Regions from separate parts of the Bacillus sp. FJAT-27231 genome, predicted to be linked through region 2. Evidence: riboswitches for the same ligand, from Rfam matches in the RefSeq annotation. Region 2 holds a riboswitch; the other holds the start of a gene.
The links. Region 2 has a riboswitch for glycine ahead of AC623_RS19335 (iron-sulfur cluster biosynthesis family protein). Riboswitches for the same ligand answer to the same signal wherever they lie in the genome.
Positions count from the first base shown of each region.

Region 1: another riboswitch for glycine. It lies ahead of gcvT (glycine cleavage system aminomethyltransferase GcvT); the one in region 2 lies ahead of AC623_RS19335 (iron-sulfur cluster biosynthesis family protein).

Region 1 covers NZ_LFZU01000001.1:2,720,141-2,724,352, forward strand. Annotated here, with positions in the region: gene gcvPB (aminomethyl-transferring glycine dehydrogenase subunit GcvPB) at 1-127, opposite strand, end outside; gene gcvPA (aminomethyl-transferring glycine dehydrogenase subunit GcvPA) at 120-1,466, opposite strand; gene gcvT (glycine cleavage system aminomethyltransferase GcvT) at 1,488-2,588, opposite strand; glycine riboswitch at 2,674-2,754, opposite strand; glycine riboswitch at 2,758-2,848, opposite strand; gene AC623_RS13075 (DEAD/DEAH box helicase) at 3,007-4,212, shown strand, end outside.
Region 2 covers NZ_LFZU01000001.1:4,043,885-4,048,096, forward strand. Annotated here, with positions in the region: gene AC623_RS19325 (cytochrome d ubiquinol oxidase subunit II) at 1-158, shown strand, start outside; gene purU (formyltetrahydrofolate deformylase) at 536-1,438, opposite strand; gene AC623_RS19335 (iron-sulfur cluster biosynthesis family protein) at 1,450-1,746, opposite strand; glycine riboswitch at 1,872-1,960, opposite strand; glycine riboswitch at 1,964-2,064, opposite strand; gene AC623_RS19345 (SAM-dependent methyltransferase) at 2,159-2,770, opposite strand; gene msrB (peptide-methionine (R)-S-oxide reductase MsrB) at 2,888-3,337, opposite strand; partial or broken gene msrA (peptide-methionine (S)-S-oxide reductase MsrA) at 3,323-3,844, opposite strand; gene AC623_RS19355 (aldehyde dehydrogenase family protein) at 3,865-4,212, opposite strand, start outside.

The sequences.
Region 1 (4,212 bases), 1.3 Mb from region 2:
CACGTAAATATCCTGCAGGCAAAAGGGCAGACAAATCTGCTTCTGGTACATCTAATTCAGGCAGACTATAGCCAATCCGCCCTGGTTGAGACAATTCGAAAATAAGCTCTTGGTCCTTCTTATTCATGGCTATCCCCCAATTCTTTTGCAAAAAGTTCAATTTCTTCTTTTGTCCGCAGTTCTGTCACAGCAACGAGCATGCAATTTTCAAGACCATCGTAAGTAAGACCAAGGTCATAACCGCCAATAATGCCTTTTTCAAGCAGCTTTTGGTTTACTTCTCTTACCGGTTTATTGAGGCGAATAACAAATTCATTAAATACAGGTCCCTCAAACAAGACTTCTACTCCATTTTGCTTTAACGTCTCTCTAGCAAAAAATGCTTTTTGCAAGTTTTGTGTCGCGATTTCACGCACACCTTTTTTACCTAAAGCTGTCATAGCTACACTGGCTGCAAGAGCGTTAAGTGCCTGATTGGAGCAAATGTTAGAAGTCGCTTTGTCACGACGGATATGCTGCTCGCGTGCTTGCAGCGTCAATACGAAGCCGCGTTGTCCTTGATCATCATGCGTCTGGCCAACGAGACGGCCTGGCACTTTACGCATCAGCTTTTTCGTTACTGCAAAGTATCCGCAGTGCGGTCCGCCAAATTGAGCCGGAATGCCAAATGGCTGAGCGTCACCGATCACAATATCAGCACCAAATTTTCCTGGAGGTGTCAGTGCACCAAGAGCAAGTGGATTAGAAGAAACAACAAACATGGCTTTTGCGTCATGAGCCGCTTTTTCTACTTCAGAAAGTGACTCAATCGCACCGAAGAAGTTAGGATATTGAACGATCACAGCTGCTGTATCGTTATCGACTAATTCATTTAGCTGATCAATGTCTGTTACTCCATTTTTGTGCGGGATTACCACTACTTCAATGTTTTGGCCTTTTGCGTAAGTCGCTAACACATCGCGTGACTCTGGATGAACCGTTTCTGATACGAGTACTTTCTTTCTTTTCGTCTGACCAGCGCTTAGCATAGCTGCTTCCGCCAACGCTGTGCCTCCGTCATACATAGAAGAGTTCGCTACATCCATACCCGTTAATTCGCAAATCATCGTTTGGAATTCAAAGATCGCTTGCAGTTCCCCTTGGGAAATTTCTGGCTGGTACGGTGTGTAAGCTGTGTAAAATTCTGAACGAGAAATAACGTGGTCTACAATAGACGGCGTATAGTGATCATATACACCTGCCCCTAAAAAGGAAGCATATTGTTTCGCATTGATGTTTTTAGCAGCCATTGCGCTTAATTCTTTTTTCAACGCTGGTTCTGCTTTTGCTTCTTTAATATTATATAATCCCTGAAAACGTACTTTTTCAGGAATGTCGGCAAATAATTCATCTACCGTTTGGACACCCACTGTTGCAAGCATTTCCTTTTTATCCGTTTCTGTCATCGGCAAGTAACGATGCTTCATTATATTCCCCTTCTCTCTTTCTTATTTTGAGCGTTTATAAAATGGTGGTTTTACCGTTTTAGCTGTTAATTTTTTGCCGCGGATTTCTACTTGCAGCTCTTGATCAGGTACAGCATACTCTGCTTTCACTAAAGCCAGACCAATATTTTTCTTTAACGTCGGTGATTGAGTACCGGTCGTTACATGACCCACTTCTTCTTCACCGGAAAAAACAAGATAGCCGTGACGCGGAATTCCCCGATCTATCATCTCAAGACCAATCAATTTCCGCTTCGGACCATTTTCTTTCTGCTCTTTCAACACGTCTAGGCCAATAAAGTCCTCTTTGTTTGTCTTTACTGCAAAACCTAAGCCTGCTTCAAGTGGTGAAATATCATCAGCTAGCTCCTGTCCATATAAAGCAAGGTTCGCTTCAAAGCGTAAGGTATCACGCGCACCGAGTCCGCATGGAAGAAGACCGTCTTCTTTGCCAGCCTCTAAAAGATCTTCCCATAGCTTAGGGGCATCTTCACTTCGGCTATAAATCTCAAAGCCATCTTCTCCTGTGTAACCAGTTCGTGATACGAGAGCTGGTATCCCGTTAATTCTAACTTCCTGCTTAAACTTAAAAGACTTAATCTCACTTAAATCCACATCAGCCACTAGCTTTTGCAAAATTCCTTCAGCAGCAGGACCTTGAATAGCGAGTTGTGCCCAGTCTTTTGATACGTTTTCAACTTCTATATTTCCTGCTTGATGCTTCTTCAGCCAATCAAAATCTTTATCTGTATTCGCTGCATTCACAACAAGTAGATAATCATCTTCAGCTAGCATGTAGACGAGCAAATCATCGACAGCTCCGCCTTTTTCATTACACATAATCGTATAGATTGCTTGATCTGGCTGGAGCTTTGACAAGTCGTTCGTCATCATTTTTTGTAGAAAGGCTAAGGAGTCTTTTCCCTTTACTGTAATTTCCCCCATATGAGAAACATCAAAAAGCCCTGCCTTTGTGCGGACAGCCTCATGTTCTTCTTTAATACTTGAAAATTGAACAGGCAGTTCCCATCCTCCAAAATCAATCGTTTTTGCTCCAGATCGCTGGTACGATTCAAACAATGGTGTGCGCTTTAATTCTCCCATTTCCCTACCCCTTTCATTGTCTTCCTGCGGTTCAGCCCATTATTTTTGCATAAAAAAAGACAAAGAACAGCTTTTACAAGTTGTTCTCTGTCCTTGAACCTGAAAGTTTAACCTGGTAAACAGGCTGTCTTCTTTGGTGGTTTCGTTAACGAAACGCTCTCCAGAGTCGCGTCCAGCAAGAGTTCTTTTGCCTGAGAGATTCACAAAAAGCTTGTTTGCTCCTTCGGCGCTGTATAAACAGTCTCTCCCCTCGCCTTCATTCGCTATATTTAGTTAATAAATGGGCATACTATGAACATCGGATTAGAGTAAATCAACAATATTCGCTTTTTTGCAAAATGACATAATATTTTGTTCACTTACATCCTACCATTAAAGGTAAGGTTTCGGCAACATATTTTATAAAGGAGTTTTTCAAATGGATGTGGAAATTTATTTCGATCATAGCTGGGAAGAGGAATTAGAAAAAAGACTCGAACAAGATGGGCCTTGGGGGAGCTGGCCGCTTTTCCAATCGACTATTAATATGGAAAGACGAATGATGGTCCCTGATTTTGAAGGATTGTTAGCTCCTAGCTTTCTGCCGGAACTTACGGCTCTTCCGCATCAGCTTGAAGCAGCTAGAAGAGTAGTGGAAGAAATGAATGGCAAAGCTATTTTAGCGGATGAAGTAGGACTCGGCAAAACAATCGAAGCTGGGCTAGTATTAAAAGAGTATTTGATTCGCGGCCTCGTGAAAAAAGTTTTAATCTTAGCTCCGGCTTCTCTCGTTTCTCAATGGGCCCATGAGTTAACTACTAAATTTTACATTCCTGCTATTGCCCAAAAGAAGTTTTATGCCTGGGATGAGCATGATATCGTCATTTCCTCGATCGATACAGCCAAACGAAGTCCGCACAAGGAAAAAATTTATGAACAAGACTATGACTTAGTTATTATTGATGAAGCTCATAAATTAAAAAACCATAAAACAAAAAACTATCAATTTGTCCGTCACTTAAAAAAGAAATTTTGCCTATTACTCACAGCGACACCTATTCAAAACCGGCTTGATGAAATGTTCCATCTCGTTTCGCTATTAAAGCCTGGTCATTTGGGAAGCGAAGGACAGTTTAGTGAGCAGTTTAAAAAAGGAGACCGGCAAGTACAAAACCATCACCATTTAATTAAGCTCATGAATAAAGTGATGATTCGTAACCGTCGGCAGGATACAGGTGTGGAGTGGACAGCCAGAAAAGTAGAATCCGTTAAAGTGACTTTCACAGAGGAAGAACGCTCGCTCTATCAAGCTCTTGAACAGCTCGTCCGCAGCCAGCCAGATGATGTACGGTCTGCTTTTTCCTTGCTTACTTTGCAGCGGGAAGCCTGCAGCAGCAAAGAAGCCGTCTTTTTCACCTTAAGAAACATGGCGAAGAAGCTGAATGGAAACCATCTTGATTTTCCAGAGAGTTTTCAAAACGCTTTGTCACATATACAGAACATTACGCACAACTCTAAAGCAGAAAAAGCACTTCAGCTCGTTCAATCGATTAATGACAAAGTAATTATTTTTACTGAATACCGGGCAACGCAGCTATATTTACAGTGGTTCTTTAAACAAAACGGGATTACATCCGTCCCCTTC
Region 2 (4,212 bases):
CTAACGTAACGATTCAATCAGGCTTCACAGACCCCAATTCTTTTATGGCTGTGTTCATCACGTACATTGCCGGCTTTGCCATTCTCTTTCCCGGCTTTATTTATTTTTGGAGATTGTTTATGCACGATAAAAAATACTTGCGGCAAAAAAGTTCCTAGCCATGAAAAAAGCTTAACGGGCTACAAGCCCGTTAAGCTTTTAGACTATTGAGAAACGTTGGCTTTCTTCGTTGCTCGCCAGATACTGCGCCTCGAAAGACAAACTTTTTCAATCAGCCTGATGATATATAAAGTAGACTTTGCTTACAATCATTCCTACCAATAAAAAACGATGGTGAACAGCCTAAAAGCTTTGCTTTATTGCTGCCAATAATCCAGCACGGACGTAACCAGTACTGACAACGCGTAGATAAGCAAAATGACTTGTAACAAGTTTACTTTTCTCTTGCGTTGATTTATGAAAAAAAGCCCTATACAGATAATTGCTAGGAGGATACTCGTCACATTGAGTAAAAGTTGGTTTTCTACCATTGCTCTTACGTAAACACGATTGTTTTATTACCATGAACAATAATTTTATCCTCCACATGCCAGGAAACCGCCTCAGCAAGTACACTTCTTTCTACATGACGACCAGCAATCTTAAGGTCTTCTGCTGTGTAACGGTGATTTACCCGCAGGATGTCCTGTTCAATAATCGGTCCCTCATCTAGCTCGTTTGTCACATAATGCGCAGTCGCTCCAATTAATTTTACCCCACGGTTAAAAGCTCGCACATAAGGATTTGCCCCTACAAATGCCGGCAAGAAAGAGTGATGGATGTTAATGATTTGATTTGGATATTTTGATATAAAACCAGGAGAAAGGATTTGCATGTATCTCGCTAAGACAATAAAGTCTACTTTTCCTTCCATTAGTTCCATTGCTTTTTGTTCCGCCTCTTCTTTCGATTCATGGGAAAGCGGAATATGGTAATACGGAATGCCATAGCTCTCTACTACTTCTTTTAAATCTGGATGGTTACTAATCACCATTGGAATTTCAACTGGGAGCTCCTTTGATTTCCAGCGCCAAATTAATTCTAACAGACAATGATCCGCCTTAGAGACAAAGATAGCCATGCGCTTGGCTTTTTCTTTGTTTCTTAATTCCCACTCCATTGGATAGGACTCGGATAACTCCCGCAACCCTTGTTCAAGCTTCTCAACGGCTGTATCCGTCTCTTCCATATCAAATTCAATTCTCATAAAGAAAATGCCGTCTTTTGGATTCGTCGTATGCTGGTCAAATTGAACAATATTCGCTTTGTGCTCCAGCAAAACATTTGACACAGCTGAAATAATGCCCGGCTTTTCCGGACAAGTGACTAACAATTTAAAGTAATTAAGATTCCCCTTTTTATGCAAAACTCTTCCTCCATCCTTAAATGTTATATTCATTTCAAAAAGAACTACTCTATCGCACAGTCGCTTGAAGTAAAGCTTTCCCCCACTAGAAAACCTAATTCTTCTGTGTAATCAACCTGTGTTTCTGTATCTAAGTACCGTTCGGTAAAACGATCCATTCGAATTTCAATTCCTTGACAGTCAATCACTTTATCATTTCGGCGCGGCTCATCAAATACAAGCTGAAACCTCACAGATACACCACATCCGCCAGCGACATCCGCATCAATTCTTGGACTATTCTTTTCCTCTAGTACCATTGCTTTTAACTGTTTTACAGCCGGCTCTGTTAATCTGATCACGATTATTCCACCCCTTCCTGTAAGCGTTTTCCCTGGTATATACCCTTCTCCATTTGTCGGCTTTCAACCACTTCCCGACACTTTTTATACACGCAAAAAAGGACAGAAAAGGGTAACGTTCCCTTCTCTGTCCTTTTACCTGAGAGTTTAACTCCATCCAGCGATCGGATTGAGCCTTCCCCTTTGGTGGCGTATTTAAACGCGCTCTCCAGAGGTGCGTCCCATTGTGGTTCTTCTACCTGAGAGATTGATTCCAAGGGTCTTTTTGGAACTTGCTCCTTCGGTGGCTCACTGCTTGCACTCTCCCACAATCGTCATCCGCTATTTTCATTCAGAATAATTGAAATATTAATGATTGTCAATTGCTTTTATTTTTCTTTGACGATTCCGCTTACAAAAAAAGAGGGAACCATTAGTATCCCTCATGACGAAAAATCAAAAACCGTTCATTGTCATTCTTTTCATAGAGCCCTGGCACCTTCACTTCTTTTAAAAGCTGAAATGGAGTATACATCTCGAGAAATTGAATGTATTCGGCCGTTGGGTAGTAAAGAACAATATCAACAGACCGCTGTTGTTCTTCAACTGAGCTCATAATATTGTGAACGACTTTCATAAAAATTTGGATAGAAAACGGGTTAAAAAAATAAAAGCGATTATCTTCCTTCCCAATTTTATAGTCCTCTGCGGCACAACATTCAAAGCGGATAGAACGAACGGGACTCTTTTTTTTCTTCATATACTCGGCCAGATTTTCAATCGCTTCCTGGTATAGCTGTCCATTCACCTCAACCCCCGTGCCCCGCACGTTAAACCGATAGTGAATATAAAATAACAGACGCCCTTTTCCACAGCCGAAGTCTACGACTCCGTCCGTTCTCTTTAGCTCGTATTCCCGGAACAACTCGTCTATTGCTTCATAAGGGGTTGCTTCATAACGATTATAATGAAGCGACTGATAGAGCCATTCCCATGTGCCGCCTGTCTGAATTTTGAGCAGACGGTCGTACTCTTTTTCATTCATTGCAGTTCCCCAATTCGTTTTTCTCTATTATAAGACAGCCGCTTTCTCCTGCTCAAATAACGATCCTATCTCTGTGGTCAGTAAAATGGCGAACATGGCGAGTAACGGACACTCCCCTTACTCAAACAAGCTTTTAAACTCTCCATATCCTTCTTCGTCTAGCTTATCCTTTGGCACAAAGCGAAGAGCGGCTGAATTAATGCAGTAGCGCGCCCGATCTGGACCGGGACCGTCATCGAACACATGGCCTAAGTGGGAATCAGAGGTTTTCGCCCGTACTTCAATCCGCCTCATGCCATGAGAAGTATCGAGCTTTTCCTCTAACTCTATACGGCGCAAGGGCTTTGTAAAACTCGGCCAGCCGCAGCCAGCATCATATTTATCAGTCGAACTAAACAATGGCTCTCCTGAAATAATGTCGACGTAAATCCCCTCTTCTATATGATTCCAATACTCATTGCGAAACGGTGGTTCCGTTGCGTTATGCTTTGTCACTTCATATTGAAGCGGTGTTAATTCTTGACGCAATTGCTCATCTGTTTTCCGATTCTTCCAATTTTCACGAATAAACTTTGCCCGTCCAGACCCTTCTCTATAAAGATTATAATGGAAAGGGTTCTTTTTATAATAATGCTGATGCTTCTCCTCCGCCCGGTAAAAAGGACCTGCCGGCAGGATGGCCGTTACAACGGGCTTTTGAAAACGGCCGCTCGCTTCAAGCGCTGTCTTCGAAGCCTCTGCTAATTCTTTTTGTTCTTCGTCATGATAAAAAATCGCCGTTTTATAAGACAAGCCCCGATCATTAAATTGCCCGCCCGCATCTGTCGGATCAATTTGCTGCCAGAATAGTTCCACTAATTTTTTATAGGGAAAAACAGCCGGGTCAAACTTTATTTGGACCGCCTCATAGTGGCCGGTTGTATCAGAGCAAACCTCTTCATATGTCGGATTTTCCGTGTGACCGCCTGTGTAGCCTGAAACAACCTCTTTAATTCCCGGCTGCTCGTCAAAAGGCGAGACCATGCACCAGAAACATCCTCCGGCAAACGTAGCTAACTTCCATTGTTCAGCCATGAAACAACACTCCTTTACCTCTATTTTTTGTTTCCAATCTTCAAAAGTTTTTTATATGCCGATAAAAATTGACCCCAATCCCTTTTTTCACCCCAAAAGCTGCGAATGAGATTGGCAAATGCTTCATACTTTCCTTCATAAGGGAACCAGTTCACTTCTCTTTTCTTATGACCCTTGTCTACCATAACAGCGGTCTGCACACAAAAACTCTGCATGCCCACATCTCCATGATAAGCGCCGATCCCTCCTTCTTTTACTCCTCCATAAGGAAGATAAGGATTGGCTACAGTGATAATGACATCGTTAATCACAGCATTTCCCGATATGAGCCGGGATACAATCCGTTTCCCCCGATCTAAGTCGGCCGT